2 regions of the Enterococcus sp. AMC1623 genome follow, and region 1 is predicted to be linked to the other one. Evidence: predicted binding sites of a transcription regulator. Region 1 holds the regulator's gene; the other holds the start of a gene.
What was found. Region 1 encodes LexA, which represses DNA repair genes until DNA is damaged. Its sites were predicted from a motif close to CNAACANNTGTTNG; they were not measured.
Positions count from the first base shown of each region.

Region 2: a site for LexA is predicted at 2,308-2,321, ahead of recX (recombination regulator RecX). Genes of this name have one in related genera too.

Region 1 is NZ_CM177096.1:802,904-809,897, reverse strand. It holds gene AC4BC7_RS04085 (FecCD family ABC transporter permease) at 1-837, shown strand, start outside; gene AC4BC7_RS04080 (FecCD family ABC transporter permease) at 834-1,820, shown strand; gene hemQ (hydrogen peroxide-dependent heme synthase) at 1,974-2,726, shown strand; gene AC4BC7_RS04070 (MFS transporter) at 2,740-4,077, shown strand; gene hemH (ferrochelatase) at 4,084-4,980, shown strand; gene lexA (transcriptional repressor LexA) at 5,051-5,668, opposite strand; gene AC4BC7_RS04055 (DUF896 family protein) at 5,842-6,084, shown strand; gene tkt (transketolase) at 6,186-6,994, shown strand, end outside.
Region 2 is NZ_CM177096.1:212,329-219,322, reverse strand. It holds gene ntdP (nucleoside tri-diphosphate phosphatase) at 1-266, opposite strand, end outside; gene mutY (A/G-specific adenine glycosylase) at 360-1,523, opposite strand; gene recX (recombination regulator RecX) at 1,513-2,295, opposite strand; gene rlmD (23S rRNA (uracil(1939)-C(5))-methyltransferase RlmD) at 2,524-3,900, shown strand; gene AC4BC7_RS01070 (PolC-type DNA polymerase III) at 3,945-6,994, opposite strand, start outside.

The DNA.
Region 1 (6,994 bases):
TTAATGAATGTTCGTTTGCCGAGAATTTTAGGCGCCGCAATTGTCGGAACAAGCTTAGCCATTAGTGGTGCATTAATGCAAGGAATAACGCAAAATCCATTAGCTGACTCGGGTTTATTAGGAATTAATGCAGGAGCTGGTTTAGGATTGGCTGTGATGTTTGCATTTTTCCCAGATACTAGCTATCGGTTTATTTTAGTTGCTTGTTTCATGGGTGCTGCAATTAGTGTAGGTGTCATCTATTTAATTACTAGCTCAAATAAACAGGTAATGACTTCGTTGCGCTTAACTTTAGCAGGTGCGGGGATTAGCGCGCTGTTTATTGCAGCAAGTCAAGCAATTGCACTACAGTTTAATTTGAGTCAAGATATTACATTTTGGTCAATTGGCGGAATTAGTGCGATTTCTTGGAGCCAATTACGTTTAATCACGCCATTTTTTCTGTTGGCATTATTATTGGCGATAATTAATAGTCCAGCCATTACTATTTTGCGATTTGGTGATGACACAGCCATTAGTTTAGGGAAGAAACCTCAACGAACACGGATTGTTGCTTCAATTATTGTCTTAGTATTATCGGGGCTATCAGTAGCAGTTGTGGGTTCAATTAGTTTTGTTGGTTTAATCGTACCGCATGTATTACGCTATTTTGTCGGAGAAAACTATCGCTATTTAATTCCATTATCGGGATTAGGGGGAGCTTTATTAGTTGTTTGGGCCGATTTAATTGCCCGCTCAGTCAATCCGCCTTTTGAAACGCCGTTTGGAATTATCACAGCGCTAATTGGCATTCCGTTCTTTTTGTATCTCTCAAGAAAGGGTGGACTGCGTTTATGAAAAAAAGATATATTTTTCCTATACTGCTTCTTTTAATTGTTCTATTAGTGTTATTTGCATTGACTCATGGCAAATTAGCTTTAACTTGGAGTGAAATCTGGGAAATTATGCGTGGTGGAACGTCTGCTAAACGTTTATTATTAGTTGATTTTCGTTTGCCACGGATTGTTTTAGCTATTTTAGCTGGAGCTGCATTGGCAGTCGGTGGGGCAGTACTACAGAGTACAACCCAAAATCCATTGGCAGACTCAGGGATTTTAGGCATCAATGCTGGTGCAGGTCTATTTGTTTTGCTGTTTATCAGTTTTGTCCAATCGACGACCGTAACAATCTTTTTGTTGCCATTGATTGCCTTAGTGGGTGCGTTGTTGACAGCTGTTATTATCTTTGCTTTTGCTTATAAAAAAAGAATCGGTATTATGCCAGTAAGATTAGTATTAACAGGGGTAGTCGTTGGCACAGGAATTTCTGCCTTAACATTATTGTTAGTTACAAAACTTGATAGCGAGAATTATCGATTTGTAACAATGTGGCAGGCAGGTAGTATTTGGGGCAGCAATTGGTTTTTTGTGTGTGCGTTATTACCATGGCTCTTGATTTTAGTACCATGGTTTGTCTTTAAGCATCGCGAATTAGATATTCTACAATTTGGCGATGCCACTGCAATTTCTTTAGGCATTAATATTCAAAAAGAAAGGATAAAATTGATTGTTGCAGCAGTTGCTTTAACTGGTGCCGCAGTGTCTGTGACGGGAGGTATTGGATTTTTAGGGTTGATTGCTCCTCATATTGCCAAGCGATTAGGCTTTAAAAAGCATTGGCAATTACTACCAATAGCAGCTATAATCGGCAGTTTATTGTTATTATTGAGCGATACCATTGGTCGTTTGTCACCTGGTAGTGGTGAAATTCCTGCTGGAACAGTCGTTGCTATCATTGGTGCGCCTTACTTTTTATTTTTATTATTAAAGGAATCTACGTGATAACAAACAGCATGTACCATTGTTGTACATGCTGTTTTTATTATGCGCTGATGTTTTTGAAAATTTCACAAGCAAAAGCTCTGCTTAAATTTATTTAATATGATATAACGAATAACGGTAACACATATAATTAATTTTTTAGGGAGGATACACATGATTACAGAAAAGGTGGAAACCTTAGATGGATGGTATTGCTTGCATCTTGTTTTTCAAATGAATTGGGCAGCATGGCAAAAAGAAACAAATGAAACAAAGCAAGCAGCAATCAACGAATTGTCTGAGTTAGTGAACGAATGGCAAGAAATTGAGGATGCACAAAAAGGCAGTCATTATTTGTGGAATGTGACCGGTCACAAGGGTGATTTTGGTTTTATGCTGTTGCGACCAGAATTAAAAGAACTCAATGCTGCTGAAAACGCATGGCATAGTTTGGCAATCTATCAATACCTACAACCAGTTCACAGCTATGTTTCCGTAATTGAACTTGGCACATATAGTGGAATGCCAAAAACAGAGACAGCTTGGGCAAGAACAAATAAAAATCTTTATCCAGAATTACCGAAAGAAGAGTATATCTGTTTTTATCCGATGAACAAAGTCCGTTCAGGCGATGTCAACTGGTATACGTTATCTTATGACCAAAGACGTGAGCTAATGAAAGAACATGGATTAATTGGTCGTAAATATGCAGGGAAAATTCGTCAATTTATCACAGGATCAATTGGTTTTGATGATCATGAATGGGGCGTAACTTTATTTGCCGAAGATCCATTAGAATTTAAAAAAATTATTTATGAAATGCGCTTTTCAGAAGCCAGCAGTGTATATTCTGATTTTCCATATTTTATGGTCGGAACGTCATTAAATACAACACAACAATTACAAACATATTTAGGGTTGCTTTAGGAGGATTTGTTCAATGGAGTTACGTGCCACAAAATCAGAAAGATGGTTTGCCCCATTATTAGTTATTAGTTTATTTATCACACAATTAGATTCGGGAATTATTAGTACTAATTTATCTTCAATGGCTAGAGGATTAATGTTAACACCTGCTGAAAAAAGTTGGATTGTTTCTATTTATACATTAGGTTTATTATTTGCTACGCCTGTTATGGGAAGTATGATCGACCGTTTTGGTTATCGTATGGTCTTTTTAACAGAATTAGCGTTTTATTTCGTTGGTGTATTAGGGATTGCTTTAAGTCAATCGTTCCCAATGTTACTAGTCTTTCGTGCGCTGCAAGCTTTTGGTAGTAGTTCGCTATTAACGTTGACACTTTCTTTGGTTTTTGCCAAGACAGAAAGGAAAATTGGTGGAAGAGTTGGGAATATCGGGGCATTAGTTGCCTTATCGACAATTGTCGCACCTATTATCAGTGTAGTTAGTTTAGCCAAAACCCATGATTGGCGTAATATTTATTTTGTTATGGCATGTTTAATTGCGATTATTTTCTTACTTGCATTCTTCATTGTGCCAAAAGTAACAAACTCAGAAACAAAATCGTTTGATATCAAAGGAAACAGTTTGTTTGTATTAGCTTTACTAGCATTTAATTTATTATTAACAAGAGGGTTTTCTCGTGGTCATATCGTAGAATTAGTTGTTTATGCAGCAATTTTAATTATCGCTAGCACTTTATTTATGAAGGTAGAAACAGCACGAGAAAATGAAAAATTAGCTGTACTATTTTCACGAAAATTATGGCAAGTACCTGCGTATCGTACAAGTTTACTTGGAGGAATTACAACAGGTTTAGTGATGTCTTTATTTGCTTTCTTACCGTCATTTATTGAAATGACATTCCATCTTGATGCAAGAAAAGCAGGATCATTAATGACAGTAATGGCTGTAGGAACTTTTATTGGTTCGAAAATTGCGGGAATTTGGACAGATAGAAAAGGGGCAACACATTCTACAACAGGCACAATGATGCTAGTTTTTATTAGCTTAGTTACTATGTACTTCTCGGTTGTTTCGTTTAAAATGTTCTTGATTGCACTGTTGTTCTTTGGTATTGCGATTGGGGCATTAATGACTGTTCCGTTACAAGTATTAGTGGTAGAAGCTTCGCCTAGAGATCGTAATGCTTCTTTGAGTTTATTATCGGTTTGTAAAAAATTAGGTATGACAATTGGTATTACCATAATCGGTGTCTTGGCACATGCGACTGGTTCGCTTGGTTTTTCCCAAATGTTAATTGGTTTAATGGTTGTCACACTAATTTTTATTTTTTATATGAGAAAGAAGGCATAATTTGTCATGCAAAAACAAGCAGTTTTACTAATGAGTTATGGGACACCAAACAATACAGAAGAAATTTGGGATTATTATACCCATATTCGTCATGGGAAAGAACCTTCCCAAGAACTTTATGATGAATTAGCTGGTCGTTATGAAGAAATTGGTGGAGTTTCACCCTTAGCTCGTATCACAGAGGCGCAACGTTTAGCTGTTGAGGAAAAATTAAATGCGACTAGCGCAGTAGAGTATCATGTGTTTACTGGTTTACGTCATATTCGTCCATTTATTGAAGATGCAGTGGCAGATATTGTAGCGCAAGGATTTCAAACGATTCATGGAATGGTACTAGCACCACATGATTCTAGTTTTATTAAGCAATATCATGATCGTGTTGAAAAAGAATTGGAAGTTTATCCAGAAATTTCCTATACAGCACATCGTCACTTTTGGCAACATGAAGGATTTCAAGTATTTTGGGCTAACCAAATTCAAGCAGCATTGAATTCTGAGAAAAAGCAGAAATTTTTGTTCACGGCACATAGTTTGCCTGAGCGTCTATTGCTAAATGGCGATCCGTATGTTGATGAAATAACCGGTGCCGCTAAAGCAATTGCGCAACGTGTAGCAGGTTCATTGGACTTTGGTCATGCGTGGCAAAGTGCTGGACGTACAGCGGATAAATGGATTGGTCCACGTGTTGAAGATGTGACCGAAGAATTGTTAAAAGAAGGTTATGAAGAGATTATTTACCTACCATTTGGTTTTGTTGCAGATAATTTAGAAACACTCTATGATAATGATATTGAGTGTAAAGAATTAGTAGAAGAATTAGATGGAGAGTACCGTCGCTTAGATATGCCGAATACTCATCCCGATTTTATTAACGGTTTAGCAGCAGAAATTCTTTCAAATTAAATAAAAATGAAGAGCACTCAAAATTTAGGTTAACATTTTGGGTGCTCTTCGTTATAGATATGAAGAATTTTTAAAAGTGACGATACAAACCGACAACTAGCCCTAAAATTTTAACACTTGGTAAAATAATTGGTTCCATATAATCATTTTCCGGTTGTAATCGAATATAAGTTTTTTCTTTATAAAATCTTTTACAAGTTGCTTCATCTTCATCAGTCATAGCAATAACAATATCGCCATTTCCAGCAATGTCTTGTTTTCTTACAATTACTTGATCACCATCTAGAATGCCAGCATTAATCATGCTTTCGCCGCGAATGGTTAACATAAATAATTGGCCACTATCTTCAACTAGATTAGGAGGGATTGGGAAAAAATCAGAAGCCTCTTCTACTGCTAAAATGGGTTCACCAGCAGTTACTACACCTAACAAAGGGATTTTTTGTTGTTGAGCACCGATTGTTTCTAAGCCCAGTGTGGTTAATTCAATGGCTCGAGGTTTTGTAGGGTCTCTTTGGATTAAGCCTTTTTTTTCTAAACGTGATAAATGACCATGAACAGTTGATGTAGAGGAAAGTTGCACAGCTTCACCAATTTCTCTCACTGTAGGTGGATACCCTTTTTCACTGACTCGAGTATGAATAAATTTTAAAACTTCAAGTTGTCGGTTTTCTGTACGTTTTGCCAAAACGAACACCTTCTTTCCTTTATTTGAATCATTATAAAATGAAAAATATGACTAGTTTTATTAAACGTAGTGTAACATATGCTCTGAAAAAAATCAAACAAACGTTCGGTTTCTGTTTTGATTGTTTTTTTTGATTGTTTTGTATAAGATGGAAAAGAAAGGAGCTTGATATCATGTTATCCAAAGAAAAATTAGATAGAATTAATGAGTTAGCTAAAAAGAAAAAAACAGAAGGACTTACTGAAAAGGAACAAGCAGAACAGCAAACATTAAGACGAGAGTATATTACAGCTTTTCGTGGTGGGATGAAGCACCATATTGAAGGGATGAAAGTAGTCGATCCAGAAGGCAATGATGTGACGCCGGAAAAACTAAAACAAATTCAAAAAGCGAAAGGTTTACACAATAGAAAGTAAAATAAAAGATACCGATGCAAAAAGTATTGATAATTGCAGAGGTATCTTTTATAATAGATATGTAATATAGGTAAAAAAAACCTAAATAGGAGGCGTTAGTATTGTTTGATAAAATTGATCAACTTGGTGTTGATACGCTACGTACATTAAGTATTGATGCGGTACAAAAAGCAAATTCGGGACATCCAGGACTACCAATGGGGGCTGCTCCAATGGCCTACGCATTATGGACAAAACATTTGAAAGTAAATCCAAAAACTTCTCGTAATTGGGTCGATCGTGATCGTTTTGTGCTTTCGGCAGGACATGGTTCAGCGTTATTATATAGCTTATTGCATTGCGCAGGTTATGATGTAACGACCGATGATTTGAAAAACTTCCGTCAATGGGATAGCCGTACACCAGGGCATCCAGAAGTTGGCCATACAGATGGCGTCGAAGCAACGACTGGACCACTGGGACAAGGGATTGCCATGGCAGTCGGAATGGCAATGGCTGAAGCTCATTTAGCTGCTACTTACAATCGTGAGAAATTTAACGTGATTGATCATTACACCTATGGACTTTGTGGAGATGGTGATTTAATGGAAGGTGTTTCTCAAGAAGCAGCTTCAATGGCAGGTCATATGAAATTAGGAAAATTAATTGTATTATATGATTCAAATGATATTTCCTTAGATGGTCCAACATCAAAAGCGTTCACAGAAAATGTCGGACAACGTTTTGAAGCTTACGGTTGGCAACATATCCTTGTAGAAGAAGGAACAGATTTAGAAGCGATTTCTAAAGCGATTGAAGAAGCGCAAGCAGAAACAGAGAAACCAACCTTGATTGAAGTGAAAACTGTCATCGGGTTTGGCGCACCAAATGCAGGTACCTCTTCTGTTCATGGTGCACCGTTAGGAGCAGA
Region 2 (6,994 bases), 590 kb from region 1:
GCTAGGTTACAATAATAGGAAACCCCCTTTTCTCGAATCATTGCTATTACATTAAACCAGTATTTTTTGTGGAAATACACAATAGCTGGTTCTCGGGTTACCCAACGTCTTCCATCTGATTCAGTTACCAACGTGTGATCGTTCACACCAATCATAGAATGTTCGCTGGTTTTCAATACCATAGTATCTCGCCACGTACGATGCAAATTGCCATCATGCTTGTAGCTTTGAATGCTGACAAACTCTCCTTCTTTTGGAACTCGCATAGCAACCCTTCCCTCAGCGAACCTCATTCGCATTTGTTTGGGTGTTCATTACACCGACATCGTTAATATTATAGCAATAAAAAACGTCCTTGCCTAGAAATGTTTATCAAGTTTCTGATATTTATTGAACTGTGTAACGAGTTTTTGTTGCGGTTTTGGAAAAACAAACGTTGAAAAATCCGTTGGTTGAACCCACTGACCGTTTTCTGATGTAAAAGATTCTTTTGTTCGTCCATAAAATAAAAGAACGTGCCATTTTAAATGGCTAAAAACATGGGTTACTTCGCCGAAATGTTTTCTTTGCCAAATGACAGGCAATTCCTCAAAGACTTGTGGCGATAAATCTTCTGCCACTAAATCTAATGTCAGCTGTTGTTCCTCATCTTTTTGCCATGTACGCAATAATTCCGTATAGTCTTCTTTGGTTACCTCCTGTAATGGAAAATGCCACATTTTTGCTAATAATCCCGTTTCGGGACGTTGAACCAATAAAAATTCTTCTTTAGAATTTTCAATCGCTCCAGCAATATAATAAACATCTTTGGGTTTTACTTTTTTCGACTTTACAGGAAATGCAGTGGGATGATTATTTTTATGTGCTAAACAAAATTCTTGGATTGGGCATTCTTCACATCTCGGTGCGGTCGGATTACAAATATTTGAACCTAAATCCATAAATGCTTGGTTCATTTCACCTGGTTGTGTGTGTGAAATGATTTTTCGTGTGGCTGCATCAAATACTTTACGACTGCTTGCTTTAGCGATATCCTCTTCTATTTCGAATAAACGACTAACGACTCGCATGATATTTCCGTCAATCGCTGGTTCCGGTAAACCAAAAGCAATACTACTAATTGCGCCAGTTGTATACGGTCCAATCCCTTTTAAGGTACTAATTTCTTCTGGCGTGCTCGGAAATACACCTCCAAATTCATCCATAATTTGTTGTGCAGCTACTTTTAAATTACGAGCACGTGAATAGTAACCTAAGCCTTCCCAAATTTTTAATAGTTTTTGTTCATCGGCGTTTGCTAAATCTTGAATGGTCGGAAATTCTTCCATAAATCGATAATAATAACCAATTACCGTGTCAACGCGCGTTTGTTGCAACATAATTTCAGAAATCCAAATATTGTAAGGATGCGTATTGGCACGCCATGGTAAATTACGTTTTTCTTGGTGGTACCACGTTAAAAATATATCTTGAAAAGAGTGAAGCGTTTCTTCATCCCATTCTAGCCAGTTTTCAGTCTTCATCTAGTACTTCCTCATCAATAAATCGTTGGATTAAATCAAAATCAAATCCTTTTTGATATAATTTTTGTTTTATTTTTTGTTTATCTGTTCGATGTCTCCGAATCAATTTCGCGCCTTCTTTTTGCAACGCGTCCCATTCGTCGTCCTCATCTTTTTCATTAGGAATTTCTTCCATCACCATCGAAATAATATCGCTAGAAAACCCTTTTTGCATTAATTTCATGCGCAGTTTTTGTAACGTCTCGCGATGGCTTTTACCACGAATGGTGTTTAGCATTTTAGTTGCTGTTCGCACGCCAATTTCAAATTGATCTTCAGGTGTATACAATAATATCACCTCTTGAATGACCTCATCTTTTAATCCTTTTTTACGTAACTGCTGCATCAACGCTTGGGGGCCTTTGTCACTTAAGCGTAGCTGTGTCCGAACGTAGCTTTTACCATAACCAATATCATCTATTAATTGTAACTCTTTCAAGCGTTGAATAATTTTTTGACTATCATCGCTAGTTATTTCTTTGTCTTTTAAATAAATTCGCATCTCTTGCTCCGTTCGCAATTGATAACTGATATAGTTCATTGCCAACTGTAAGCCGATATCATACCCTGCACTTTTTTTAATTTCTTCAAAAATTTTTTCATCGATCTCTGTGCCTTTTAATAAACGATAGCGAACTAATAAATCTTCAGATACACGAAGTTCTCGTTTATCTTCAAATTTCACTTGATAAAAAGCACCTTTTTCTTTACGAATAGTAGTTATTTTCAACATGTCATCACCTCACGAACATACATTCTATTTTAAACAAAATATTCTTAAATCACCAATAAAAAGTATACCATTTTATCGAAACGTTTGTATAAGAGAAGGCAACTTCTGACTGATCTGTCTTAGCTTTTAATTGAGAAAGCATCTATCTTTTTTAAATTTCCTCATTTTTAGGCAAGTGAACTGAATTGTGTTAAAATGTATAAGATTAATTTACATAAAGGAGTACTTATGTCAACTATACAATTAAATACTGGACAAACATTACAACTGAAAATTAAACGTCTAGGAATCAATGGCGAGGGAATTGGTTATTATAAACGACTAATTGTCTTCGTTCCGCGAGCTTTACCAGGAGAAGAAATTATTGCCAAAGTGACGAAAGCAACCCCAACTTTTGCGGAAGCTGCTTTAACAAAAATCGTTAAAAAAAGTCGGGATCGTGTACAGCCACCGTGTAACTTTTATGACCGTTGTGGCGGTTGTCAGCTACAACATTTGTCGTATAACAAACAATTGGATTTCAAAAAAGATTTATTAGCACAAGCACTAGCAAAATTCAAACCGAAAAATTATCAAAAATATGAATTGCGCGACACATTAGGCATGGATGATCCTTGGCATTATCGTAACAAAGCTCAATTTCAAATACGTTATAATCCAAAACAAATGCGGGCTGAAGCAGGTTTATATGAGCAAAATTCACATCGCTTAGTTGCGATTGACGATTGCTTAGTTCAAGAAGAAACCACACAAAAAGTAATCAATACTGTTATGCAATTGGTAAATAAATATCAAATTCCAATTTATGACGAACGCAAAAATTCAGGAATTTTACGTACATTAATGGTTAGAATTGGGATTGAAACAGGTGAAACACAATTAGTATTTATTACCAATTCACCAAAATTGCCACAAAAAAATGCACTTATTCGTGAAATCAATCAGCGATTACCAGAAGTCGTGTCTATCATGCAAAATGTGCAAAGCAAAAAGACTTCTCTTATTATGGGCGATGATACTATGCACTTGTGGGGAAAAGAAGCTATTGAAGAACATTTAAATGGGTTAATTTTTGATTTATCGGCACGTGCCTTCTTCCAATTGAACCCAAAGCAAACAAGTGTCTTATATAACGAGGCAATAAAAGCACTCAATATTACAGAAAATGAAACAGTGGTCGATGCGTATTGTGGTGTAGGAACGATTGGCTTAAGCATTGCTGACAAGGCGAAAGAAGTCCGTGGCATGGATATCATTCCACAAGCTATTGAAGATGCTAAACGTAATGCCAAACGTATGGGGTACGAAAATACTCACTATGAGACTGGAACAGCCGAAGATTTGTTGCCTAAATGGCTAAATGAAGGGTTCTCACCTGATAGTATTGTCGTCGATCCTCCTCGTACAGGGTTAGATGACAAATTATTGCAAGCCATTTTGAAACATACCCCCAAAAAACTTGTGTACGTTTCATGTAATGTCTCAACTTTAGCGAAAGATTTGAAAAAATTATCAACCGTTTTTAAAGTCGATTATTTACAATCAGTTGACATGTTTCCACAAACAGCTCGTTGTGAAGTCGTCGCTAAATTAACCCGTATTTAAAAAAGGCGAACCGTCGAATATTCTTTGACGGTTCGCTTCTTTATTTATAACATATCAAATAATGATAATTGATTTTCATCTGGTAAATCTTTTAACACACCATTGTCTGTCATATATTCAATCAATGTTTTCGAAACTTTACCACGATTAGCTAAATCTTCTTTCGAAAGAAATGGACCATTTTTACGCGCTTCAACAATTTGTTTTGCTACGTTAAGTCCTAAACTTGGTACCGCACGAAACGGTGCAATTAATTTATTGCCATCAATGACAAAATTTTCTGCATCTGATTTATATAAATCAATCATGCCAAATTCATATCCGCGCTCAATCATTTCATTACATAATTCCAGAACAGTTAAAAGGTTTTTCTCTTTAGTTGAAGCATCCATACCTTTATCTGTAATTTCCTTCATCCGTTCTTTGACTGCTTCTTTCCCTTTAGCCATTGCAACCAAATCGAAGTCATCTGCACGAACAGAAAAATAAGCACAATAATATAAAATTGGGAAGTAAACTTTGAAATACGCTACACGTAGTGCCATTAATACATATGCTGCCGCATGGGCTTTCGGGAACATATACTTGATTTTTAAGCAAGAATCAATGTACCAATCAGGAACATTTTGTTTCTTCATTTCTACTTGCCAGTCATCAGGAATCCCTTTTCCTTTACGAACACTTTCCATGATTTTAAATGCTAAACCGTCATCAAGCCCCGCATGCATCAAATAAACCATAATATCATCACGACAACCAATTACGTTTGCTAGATCAGCTGTTCCTTGTCGAATCAATTCTTCGGCATTCCCTAACCATACATCGGTTCCATGTGATAGTCCGGAAATTTGCAGTAATTCGGCAAAAGTGGATGGATGCGTCTGTTCTAACATTCCTCGAACAAAGCGCGTCCCAAACTCTGGAATGCCTAAAGTTCCTGTTTTTGAATAAATATTTTCAGGATTAACGCCTAATACGTCCGTTCCTTCAAAAATACGCATAACTTCTGGATCATCTGTCGGAATTGTTTTAGGATCAATTCCTGATAAATCTTGTAACATCCGAATCACGGTTGGATCATCATGTCCTAGAATATCTAGTTTTAAAATATTATCATGGATGGAATGGAAATCAAAATGAGTTGTTCGCCATTCTGACTCTAAATCATCAGCTGGATATTGAATAGGCGTAAAATCATAGACATCCATATAATCAGGAATAACGATAATTCCCCCTGGATGCTGACCAGTTGTACGTTTAACCCCTGTAGCACCTTTGGCTAAGCGATCGACTTCAGCTCCTCTAAAATGAAGATTATGATCGCGTTCATAGCCCTTCACAAAACCATAAGCAGTCTTATCGGCGACTGTACCGATTGTTCCTGCCCGATAAACATACTCTTCTCCAAATAACACTTTGGTATAATTATGCGCTTCAGGTTGATATTCCCCTGAAAAGTTCAAATCAATATCGGGAACTTTATCCCCATGGAATCCCAAGAACGTCTCAAACGGAATATCGTGACCATCTTTTTTCAAACGAGTGCCACATTTTGGACAAGATTTCTCAGGCATATCAAAGCCCGAACCATAGGAACCATCTTCATAGAACTCAGAATATTGGCATTCTGGGCAAAAATAATGGGGAGCTAAAGGATTTACTTCAGTGATTCCTGTCATCGTTGCGACAAAACTTGAACCTACCGAACCACGAGAACCTACTAAATAACCATCTTGATTACTCTTGTGTACTAGCTTTTGTGAAATAAGATAAATAACTGAGAAACCATTTCCGATGATAGAATTTAATTCCTTTTCCAAACGTTTCTCAACAATATCTGGTAATGGATTACCATATAATTCTTTGGCGCGATTATAACTTAAATCGGTAATTTCTTGTTCTGATCCAGGAATTTTTGGTGTATATAATTCATCTTTTACAGGAACGACAACTTCACAACTATCGACTAAATTATTCGGATTTTCCACAACTATTTTCTTCGCCAGATCATTTCCTAAAAATTGGAACTCTGTCAACATTTCATCTGTCGTTCTAAAATGAACTTTTGGTAAGCTATGACGATTTAACGGATTCGCTCCACCCATTGAATTAATTAAGATTTTACGATAAATTGCATCTTCTTCATTCAAATAATGAACGTTCCCAGTTGCGACAACTGGTTTTCCTAATTCGTCTCCAATGGCGATTAATTTTTGAATAATATCTTCTAAGTCTTTTTCACTTTTAACTAATTCTTGTTCAATCAATGGAGCATAAACGGGTTTTGGCATCACTTCAATATAATCATAGAATTTCGCTTTTTCTTTTGCTGCTTCATACCCTTTTTGCATCATTGCAACAAACACTTCGCCTTTATCACATGCCGTTCCTACAAGCAAGCCGTCACGTAATTTTCCTAATTCTGAACGAGGAATACGTGGTGCTTTGTCATGAAAATAAGTGATATTCGACATGGAAATTAATTTAAAAAGATTTTTTAAACCTTCTTGAGTTTTCACTAAAATCGTTGCATGAAACGGTCGGGCTGCTTTAATCGAGTTTGCGCCACCTACATGTCGGTTTAAATCTTCATGTAATAACATTTCGTGTTTTTCTATGGCTTCTTTTACAAAAATCCACGCCAAATGACCAGTTGCTTCTGCATCATAAATCGCTCGGTGATGTTGTTCCAATGAAACACCAAATTTTTTCGATAAGACACCTAAACCAAAACGTTTAAATTCTGGATACAAATACCGTGCCAATTCTAAAGTATCAATCACGGGATTGTCAGCTTCAGGAATCCCATATTTTTTATAACTCATATTTAAGAAGCCCATATCAAAGGACGCATTATGAGCTACTAAAATAGCTCCTTCTGAAAATTCGCGGAAAAGACGTAACACTTCTTCTTCTGATTTTGAACCACGAACCATTTCATCAGTAATCCCTGTTAAATTCACAGTTGTATTTGATAAACGATGTCCCGGATCAATGAATTCATCAAAAGAAGCTTCCACATTACCTTTATTCATTTTCACTGCGGCTAATTCAATAATCGTATCGTAAACAGCCGATAGACCTGTTGTCTCCA